Regions from separate parts of the Pseudoalteromonas sp. NCIMB 1079 genome, predicted to be linked through region 1. Evidence: predicted binding sites of a transcription regulator. Region 1 holds the regulator's gene; each other region holds the start of a gene.
The links. The regulator FliA, encoded in region 1, starts transcription of late flagellar genes. The targets are predictions, from matches to a motif close to CTAAAGNTNNNNNNNNNNNNGCCGATA.
Positions count from the first base shown of each region.

Region 1 (2,208 bases):
CTGCGCAAAATGAGTCAAAACAATAACAACGGCGTTAAAGTTATCGCTGTAACCGGTGGTAAAGGTGGGGTGGGGAAAACAAACGTTTCTCTAAATACCGCTATTGCACTAGGGCAGCAAGGTAATAGAGTACTAGTACTGGATGCTGACTTAGGTTTAGCAAATTGTGATGTGATGCTTGGTTTACGTGTAGAGCGTAACTTGTCACATGTCTTGTCTGGTGAATGTGAGCTTGATGAAATTTTAGTTGAAGGCCCTGCAGGAATTAAAATTGTACCCGCTACATCGGGTTCGCAAAGTATGGTTGAATTATCACCATCTGAGCATGCTGGGCTAATTCGTGCGTTTAGCGAATTGAATACCGAATTTGATATTTTAATTGTAGATACGGCCGCTGGTATTTCAGACATGGTACTGAGCTTCTCGCGTGCAGCGCAAGATGTAATGGTTGTTGTATGCGATGAGCCGACATCAATCACCGACGCTTACGCACTTATTAAAGTATTAAGTCGTGAGCACGGCGTTTATAAATTTAAAATTGTTGCCAATATGGTGCGCAGTATGCGTGAAGGCACTGAATTGTTTGCAAAGCTATCTAAAGTTACCGACCGCTTTTTAGATGTATCAATGGAGCTAGTAGCAACGGTTCCTTATGATGAAAATATGCGCAAAGCAACACGTCGTCAAAAAGTAATAGTAGAGCTCTTTCCAAATTCGCCAGCCGCTCTTGCGTTTAAAACGCTGGCAACAAAAGCAGTTAAATGGCCAATACCCAACCAACCATCTGGGCATTTAGAGTTTTTCATTGAGAAACTAGTAAACGGTTAATTATGACAACACTGGTGAATAGAGCTATGGGATATCAATCAACACAAAATTTAAATGTGATTGTTGAGAAGCATGCATCACTTGTTAAAAAAGTGGCATGTCATCTAATTGCTCGATTACCACCTAGCGTTCAACTTGATGATTTAATTCAATCAGGAATGATAGGCTTAATAGAAGCTTCGAAAAACTTTGATGCAACAAAAGGCGCAAGCTTTGAAACTTTTGCAGGTATTCGTATTCGCGGTGCTATGCTTGATGAAATGCGCCGTGGTGATTGGGCTCCTCGTTCAGTTCACCGTAAAAACAGGCAAGTTGCAGAAGCAATTACTGAGCTCGAAAGTAGTCTGAACCGCGAACCAACGGACATAGAAGTTGCTGAAAAACTTGAAATTTCGCTCAATGAGTACCATCATATTTTAAATGATGCGAATACGAGTAAAATATTAGGTATTGAAGACCTTGGTGTAGATGAGGATGTTATTACTCCTGTAGGCCAAGATTTAGCACAAGATAAACCTTTTAATAATGTTAAAAATGATAGGTTTAATGAGTCTTTGCTAAGTGCAATTAAGTCATTACCAGAGCGTGATGCAATGGTGCTTTCTTTGTACTACAACGATGAAATGAATTTAAAAGAAATAGGACATATACTCGATGTAAGTGAATCGCGTGTAAGTCAGATACATGGTCAGGCGATGATTAAGCTTAAAGCTAAAATCAATGACTGGATAAATTAGTAGTAAGTAAACAAAGGTTAATACCTCACTGGGGGATGTTTTGGATAAAAACATGAAAATTCTTGTAGTTGATGATTTTTCAACGATGAGACGCATTATAAAAAACCTGTTACGTGACTTAGGTTTCACTAACGTTCAAGAAGCTGATGATGGGTCTACAGCTTTGCCTATGTTGCAAAATCAAGTGTTTGATTTTGTAGTTACGGATTGGAATATGCCTGGAATGCAGGGTATTGATCTTTTAAGAGCAATACGTGCAGACGAGAAGTTAAAACATATCCCTGTATTAATGGTAACGGGAGAAGCTAAAAAAGAACAAATAATAGCTGCGGCGCAAGCTGGCGTGAATGGTTATATTGTTAAGCCATTTACGGCTGGAACATTAAAAACTAAATTAGAAAAAGTATTTGAACGCTTAGGCTAATGATGGGGGAGAGGCTTATGCCAGCACCAGCTGCGCCTCAAATAACGTTAGAACAAGCTCGTCAGCTCGTTGTTTTTTTAGAAAATGATGAGCAAGATAAAGCAAATCAGTTGATTTTAGAGGCTGCTTCTAAAGAGCAATCTGAATTATTTGCTGAAGTTGGAAAGTTGACTCGTCAACTGCACGAAGCCCTTAAAAGTTTTGAGCTTGATACTCGCT
Region 1 is NZ_JBEWZA010000001.1:2,906,033-2,908,240, reverse strand. It holds gene ABX891_RS13460 (MinD/ParA family ATP-binding protein) at 1-828, shown strand, start outside; gene ABX891_RS13455 (RNA polymerase sigma factor FliA) at 855-1,565, shown strand; gene cheY (chemotaxis response regulator CheY) at 1,606-1,989, shown strand; gene ABX891_RS13445 (protein phosphatase CheZ) at 2,007-2,208, shown strand, end outside.

Region 2 (2,208 bases), 730 kb from region 1:
AAGCATTTTTAAGGTCGTCATTAAAAGGGGCTAACCCCTCTGCTACTTGTTTTTCTGGTGCTGGTTTATATTCTTCATAGCTTTTAACTGTTGCTATTGTTTTTGTTTGGCGTAAATCCATAGAAAAAGCCACCAGCTGATCGCTGTCTAAACTCAGCTCTTGCGCTTGTTCAAATGCTTCATCTAAATCACCACCAAAAAAGGTTTTACTTAGATCTTGTAAGTCTTCCATCATCGCATTAATAGCTTCTTGCTCTTGCTCGTTTAAGTCACCATTTACCGACATCGAAAATGATACCTGTCGAGATTGCGATGATGAGCTTGCAAACGACTCACTATTACTGTTTTGCTGATAGCCACTTGCCGATTGAGATTCAAATGCATCAGCAAAGCTAATACTTACCTCATCGCCTTCTGCGGTAGTGAATTTATACTCTGCATTGCTAGTCATACTGACATATTGAGCCTGGCTTATATTTACGCTGGCAGGTTGTGGGTTAAATAACGACTCTTCAAACTTATCCAGCCCATTGTAAATTCCCTCTTTGGACTTATTAATGCCCTCTTCCATGTCATCATTAAATACGCCAGTACCTTTGAGTTCATCAACAGCGTCATCAATCCCTATTTGGACTCCTTTGCGCGCATCGCCTAGCATATCTTTGAGCTTTTCGTCATCAGCGCCGTTAGCTTTTGCTTTATTTACAGCACTACTTACAAAATCGAGTACGTTTTTTACTATTTCATCAAAATCAAATAGTGGTTTATCTGCTTTTTTTTCTGCGATAGGTAATCCAAGCTGCTCAGCCATTTTATCGCCAAGCACCTTTGCAGCCAACTCTCGGCCTCGTTGTTGATAGCTATCTTGAGGAGACGTAATTGTAGGTTGCTGTATATCAGCTTTATTATTGAATTTATTGATGTTGTTGTTTGGCGTAAAGCCATAATTACCTATTTTCATGATTCGTCTCCTAAGCGTGCGTAGTTTATTATCGGCTATAACAATAAAAACTAAAGTACAATGTTCAATAAAACAGCATAAATGCTAGCCAAAACTAGACAAATACGCAGCGCTCCCTACAATAGCGCCGATAAACAGATCTTAGATAAGGTAGTAGCGTTAATGGCAGTTATTAAAATAGATACCACACAGTACCAAGCGCAGTTAAGTGAAAAAGAGCAGCGTATTAGTGCGCAGTTTCAACGTTTTGGTGTGGAGCAATTAGAAGTATTTAGCTCAGAGCCAACTAACTACCGCCAACGTGCTGAATTTAGAGTATGGCACGACGGTGACGATCTGTTTCACATTATGTTTGATCAACAAACAAAAGAAAAAATCCGTGTTGATACATTTGATCCAGCAGCGCCTCTAGTAGGTGAAATAATGCAGGTGATGATTGAGAATCTTAAGCCTTGTGAAATATTACGCCGTAAGTTATTTCAAATCGATTACCTATCAACGCTAAGCGGTGAAATTTTAGTAAGCTTGCTTTATCACAAACCACTGGATGATGAATGGTTAAGTGAAATTAAAGCACTGAAAGAAAAGCTTAGCAGTAAATACAAAATTGACTTTATAGGCCGTGCTCGCAAACAAAAAGAAGTGCTGGGTGATGACTTTGTAACTGAGCGTTTAACAGTTAATGGTCAAGAGCTTATTTATCAACAAGTAGAAAATAGCTTTACTCAGCCTAATGCAAAAGTAAATATTAATATGCTGGAGTGGGCGCAAGATTTATGTAAACCACTTAAAAATGATTTATTAGAACTGTATTGCGGTAACGGTAACTTTTCAATTGCATTAGCGGGCTGTTTTAATAAAGTATTAGCGACGGAAATATCAAAATCATCTGTTCACTCTGCTCAATACAACATTGCTAAAAACAACGTAGAAAACTTAGATATTATTCGTATGTCGAGTGAAGAGTTTACTCAAGCAATGAATGGCGAGCGTACTTTTTCGCGTTTAGAAGGGATTGATTTAAAAAGCTATGATTGCCAAACCATATTAGTTGATCCACCACGCGCGGGCATGGATGAATTAACGTGTGACCTTGTGGCTAACTACGAAAACATAATTTATATATCCTGTAATCCTGAAACTCTTGAGCGTGACCTTGATCACTTAACACGTACGCATAACGTTAAGCGCTTTGCTATATTTGATCAGTTCCCTTATACGCATCACATTGAGTCGGGCGTTTTCTT
Region 2 is NZ_JBEWZA010000001.1:3,631,863-3,634,070, forward strand. It holds gene ABX891_RS16795 (DUF5610 domain-containing protein) at 1-961, opposite strand, end outside; gene trmA (tRNA (uridine(54)-C5)-methyltransferase TrmA) at 1,124-2,208, shown strand, end outside.
Region 2: a site for FliA is predicted at 991-1,017, ahead of ABX891_RS16795 (DUF5610 domain-containing protein). Genes of this name have one in related genera too.

Region 3 (2,208 bases), 2.9 Mb from region 1:
GACTGAGCACCATAAGGTAGTAATGCATTATCCATAAAATAGCTGTACTGAGCATTGGGGATACTTTGCTTGATATGTTCAAGTACAGTAGTTCCACCAATACCTGAATCAAAGACCATTATATGCGCTGACAAACTACCGTTCCTACTTTACTTTAAGATCGGCAGTTTGCCATGAGGTTTTTATAAAAGAAAGTAGTTTAACTTTGCGTGGCTTCTAAATCAGTAAGCCTGTCGGCTGCTGAATTTAACTGATTAAGGTTTTCGAACATAGACTTTGTATAATCTACTAACTTATCTATTTGTTCCTGATCTTGATTTAACCATTGGAGAATGCCAGCTAGCTGATTTTGTAATCCAAGCTCACCCGCTTTTTCAAAAGCATTTTTAAGGTCGTCATTAAAAGGGGCTAACCCCTCTGCTACTTGTTTTTCTGGTGCTGGTTTATATTCTTCATAGCTTTTAACTGTTGCTATTGTTTTTGTTTGGCGTAAATCCATAGAAAAAGCCACCAGCTGATCGCTGTCTAAACTCAGCTCTTGCGCTTGTTCAAATGCTTCATCTAAATCACCACCAAAAAAGGTTTTACTTAGATCTTGTAAGTCTTCCATCATCGCATTAATAGCTTCTTGCTCTTGCTCGTTTAAGTCACCATTTACCGACATCGAAAATGATACCTGTCGAGATTGCGATGATGAGCTTGCAAACGACTCACTATTACTGTTTTGCTGATAGCCACTTGCCGATTGAGATTCAAATGCATCAGCAAAGCTAATACTTACCTCATCGCCTTCTGCGGTAGTGAATTTATACTCTGCATTGCTAGTCATACTGACATATTGAGCCTGGCTTATATTTACGCTGGCAGGTTGTGGGTTAAATAACGACTCTTCAAACTTATCCAGCCCATTGTAAATTCCCTCTTTGGACTTATTAATGCCCTCTTCCATGTCATCATTAAATACGCCAGTACCTTTGAGTTCATCAACAGCGTCATCAATCCCTATTTGGACTCCTTTGCGCGCATCGCCTAGCATATCTTTGAGCTTTTCGTCATCAGCGCCGTTAGCTTTTGCTTTATTTACAGCACTACTTACAAAATCGAGTACGTTTTTTACTATTTCATCAAAATCAAATAGTGGTTTATCTGCTTTTTTTTCTGCGATAGGTAATCCAAGCTGCTCAGCCATTTTATCGCCAAGCACCTTTGCAGCCAACTCTCGGCCTCGTTGTTGATAGCTATCTTGAGGAGACGTAATTGTAGGTTGCTGTATATCAGCTTTATTATTGAATTTATTGATGTTGTTGTTTGGCGTAAAGCCATAATTACCTATTTTCATGATTCGTCTCCTAAGCGTGCGTAGTTTATTATCGGCTATAACAATAAAAACTAAAGTACAATGTTCAATAAAACAGCATAAATGCTAGCCAAAACTAGACAAATACGCAGCGCTCCCTACAATAGCGCCGATAAACAGATCTTAGATAAGGTAGTAGCGTTAATGGCAGTTATTAAAATAGATACCACACAGTACCAAGCGCAGTTAAGTGAAAAAGAGCAGCGTATTAGTGCGCAGTTTCAACGTTTTGGTGTGGAGCAATTAGAAGTATTTAGCTCAGAGCCAACTAACTACCGCCAACGTGCTGAATTTAGAGTATGGCACGACGGTGACGATCTGTTTCACATTATGTTTGATCAACAAACAAAAGAAAAAATCCGTGTTGATACATTTGATCCAGCAGCGCCTCTAGTAGGTGAAATAATGCAGGTGATGATTGAGAATCTTAAGCCTTGTGAAATATTACGCCGTAAGTTATTTCAAATCGATTACCTATCAACGCTAAGCGGTGAAATTTTAGTAAGCTTGCTTTATCACAAACCACTGGATGATGAATGGTTAAGTGAAATTAAAGCACTGAAAGAAAAGCTTAGCAGTAAATACAAAATTGACTTTATAGGCCGTGCTCGCAAACAAAAAGAAGTGCTGGGTGATGACTTTGTAACTGAGCGTTTAACAGTTAATGGTCAAGAGCTTATTTATCAACAAGTAGAAAATAGCTTTACTCAGCCTAATGCAAAAGTAAATATTAATATGCTGGAGTGGGCGCAAGATTTATGTAAACCACTTAAAAATGATTTATTAGAACTGTATTGCGGTAACGGTAACTTTTCAATTGCATTAGCGGGCTGTTTTAATAAAGTATTAGC
Region 3 is NZ_JBEWZA010000001.1:7,951-10,158, forward strand. It holds gene murI (glutamate racemase) at 1-134, opposite strand, end outside; gene ABX891_RS00045 (DUF5610 domain-containing protein) at 200-1,339, opposite strand; gene trmA (tRNA (uridine(54)-C5)-methyltransferase TrmA) at 1,502-2,208, shown strand, end outside.
Region 3: a site for FliA is predicted at 1,369-1,395, ahead of ABX891_RS00045 (DUF5610 domain-containing protein). Genes of this name have one in related genera too.

Region 4 (2,208 bases), 1.7 Mb from region 1:
ATTGGAGTGGGTTCTGGTTTGCCTGGGGTAAACTCCATAGCAATAACAGAGGTACCTTTAGGGATATCTTTTACTTCAATTTTATTCTGCACACCAAAAGCAAACTTCATAGAGCCCGCAATTTGTTTAAACTTAAGTACATCCATTTCTGAAAACGCAAGCAAGAGTACAAAAAAGCACATTAACAGTGACATTAAATCGGCAAACGTTCCCATCCATGCTGGTAGGCCTGGTGGTGGGCATTTGCACTCTTGATCAGACATAATTACTCCTCGGTATCTACTTTGCGTTTAGATTCAGCTAAGTAATTTTTCAAAATACCTTCGATTACTTTTGGATTTTGGCCATCTTGTATACCTAAAATAGCATCTAAAATTAAACGCTGATTCATAGCTTCTTCGTCTTTACGCAGTTCAAGTTTTACCTGAATAGGAATTGCCACAACATTGGCTAAAAACGCACCATATAAAGTTGTTAAAAGCGCTACCGCCATTGCCGGGCCAATTGCTTTTGGGTCATCCATGTTAGATAACATTGCAACTAAGCCAATTAGAGTACCAATCATTCCCATTGCTGGTGCAATATCGGCTAATGACTTAAATAAGCCTGCGCCCATTTCATGTCGAGTAGTGGTTAAAGAGATGTCTTTTTGAAGTGTGGCGCGAACAACATCTGCGTCATGGCCATCAACAAGCATGTCGACTCCTTTGCGCATAAATGGATTTGGGATTTCAGCTTCTTCGAGTGCTAAAAAGCCCCCTTTACGAGCTGAATCAGCAAGTTCTACTGCTTTTTCAATAAGTTCTTCTGGCGTTTCAATTTTAAACATAAACGCTTTAGCAACAACTTTACCTATACCCAAAAACTGCGACATGGTGAAATTTGATAAAACAATGAAAAGTGAACCACCAAATACAATTACACTAGAAGGAGCATCGGCAAACATAGCCATTTCACCGCTACTACTCATAAACATAGACATGACAATTAAGCCAATTGCGCCTAGGATCCCGATTATGGTTGCTAAATCCACATTTCCTCCAGAAGTTTCATGCTTAATGGCCTTATCATAAACTTTTATTATTAACTGCTTATCGGCAACATATTGAATTGCTTAAGCCATTTTTATAAATAAACATAAAAAGCAGCCTTTAGCACTATTTTAGATCAAGTTATAAGGGCTACCTAATTATCAATTGATTTATTAAACTAACAGACCGCTATTAAGGCTTTATTAATACACTTGAAATATAATTTAACGTTATAAAGGTAAAAAACCAATATCATCCTTTGACCTAGTTTAGCATTCCCCCTAAAATTGACCCCTAAATTTATTATGTAAGCTGAAATAAAGATGGCGACTAAAAAACCTGAAAACTTAAGTTTCGAACAAGCACTAGAAGAATTATCTACAATCGTTAGTGACATGGAACAAGGTGACTTATCGCTTGAGCAATCGTTAAAGCAATTTGAGCGTGGAATTGCATTAGCAAGTGCTTCATCAGGTAAATTACAGCAAGCAGAACAAAAAGTATCAATTTTGATGGGGAATGGCGAAAAGTCAGTTCTTACGAATTTTGATAATGATATGGAATAGCTGTGAGCATAAATAATTATATCGAACGTGCTCAAAAAGATGTAGTAGCGACCTTACAACAGCATTTTAAACAGCCTCTCGATACTGAAGAAACAGTCAAGAACGCCACCCAGTATGGATTATTTAATGGCGGTAAAAGATTACGTCCATTTTTAGTTTATGCCACAGGTAAAATGCTCGGTGCAAACCAGCAAGACTTACATGTACTTGCAGCTGCAATTGAGTGTATCCATAGCTATTCGTTAGTTCATGATGATTTGCCCGCAATGGACGATGACGACTTACGCCGTGGCCGCCCTACTTGCCATATAGAATTTGACGAGGCAAATGCAATTTTAGCCGGTGATGCCCTACAAACACTCGCCTTTGAGCTTATTGCGAATCACAAATTCACATGCTCGTCGCAAACACAAGTAAAAATGATTGCTACGCTTGCCCACGCATCAGGCCTTGAGGGCATGGTAGGCGGACAAGGTCTTGACATAGCAGCAACAGATAAAGTAATTACCGTACAAGAGCTTGAGCGAATACATAAGCTAAAAACCGGAGCTTTAATTAATTGTGCAATTACACTTGGTGCACTGTGCAGTGAAAAGGCAGATCAACAAACC
Region 4 is NZ_JBEWZA010000001.1:1,191,091-1,193,298, reverse strand. It holds gene ABX891_RS05540 (flagellar motor protein MotB) at 1-263, opposite strand, end outside; gene pomA (flagellar motor protein PomA) at 266-1,033, opposite strand; gene ABX891_RS05530 (exodeoxyribonuclease VII small subunit) at 1,355-1,597, shown strand; gene ispA ((2E,6E)-farnesyl diphosphate synthase) at 1,600-2,208, shown strand, end outside.
Region 4: a site for FliA is predicted at 1,093-1,119, ahead of pomA (flagellar motor protein PomA). Genes of this name have one in related genera too.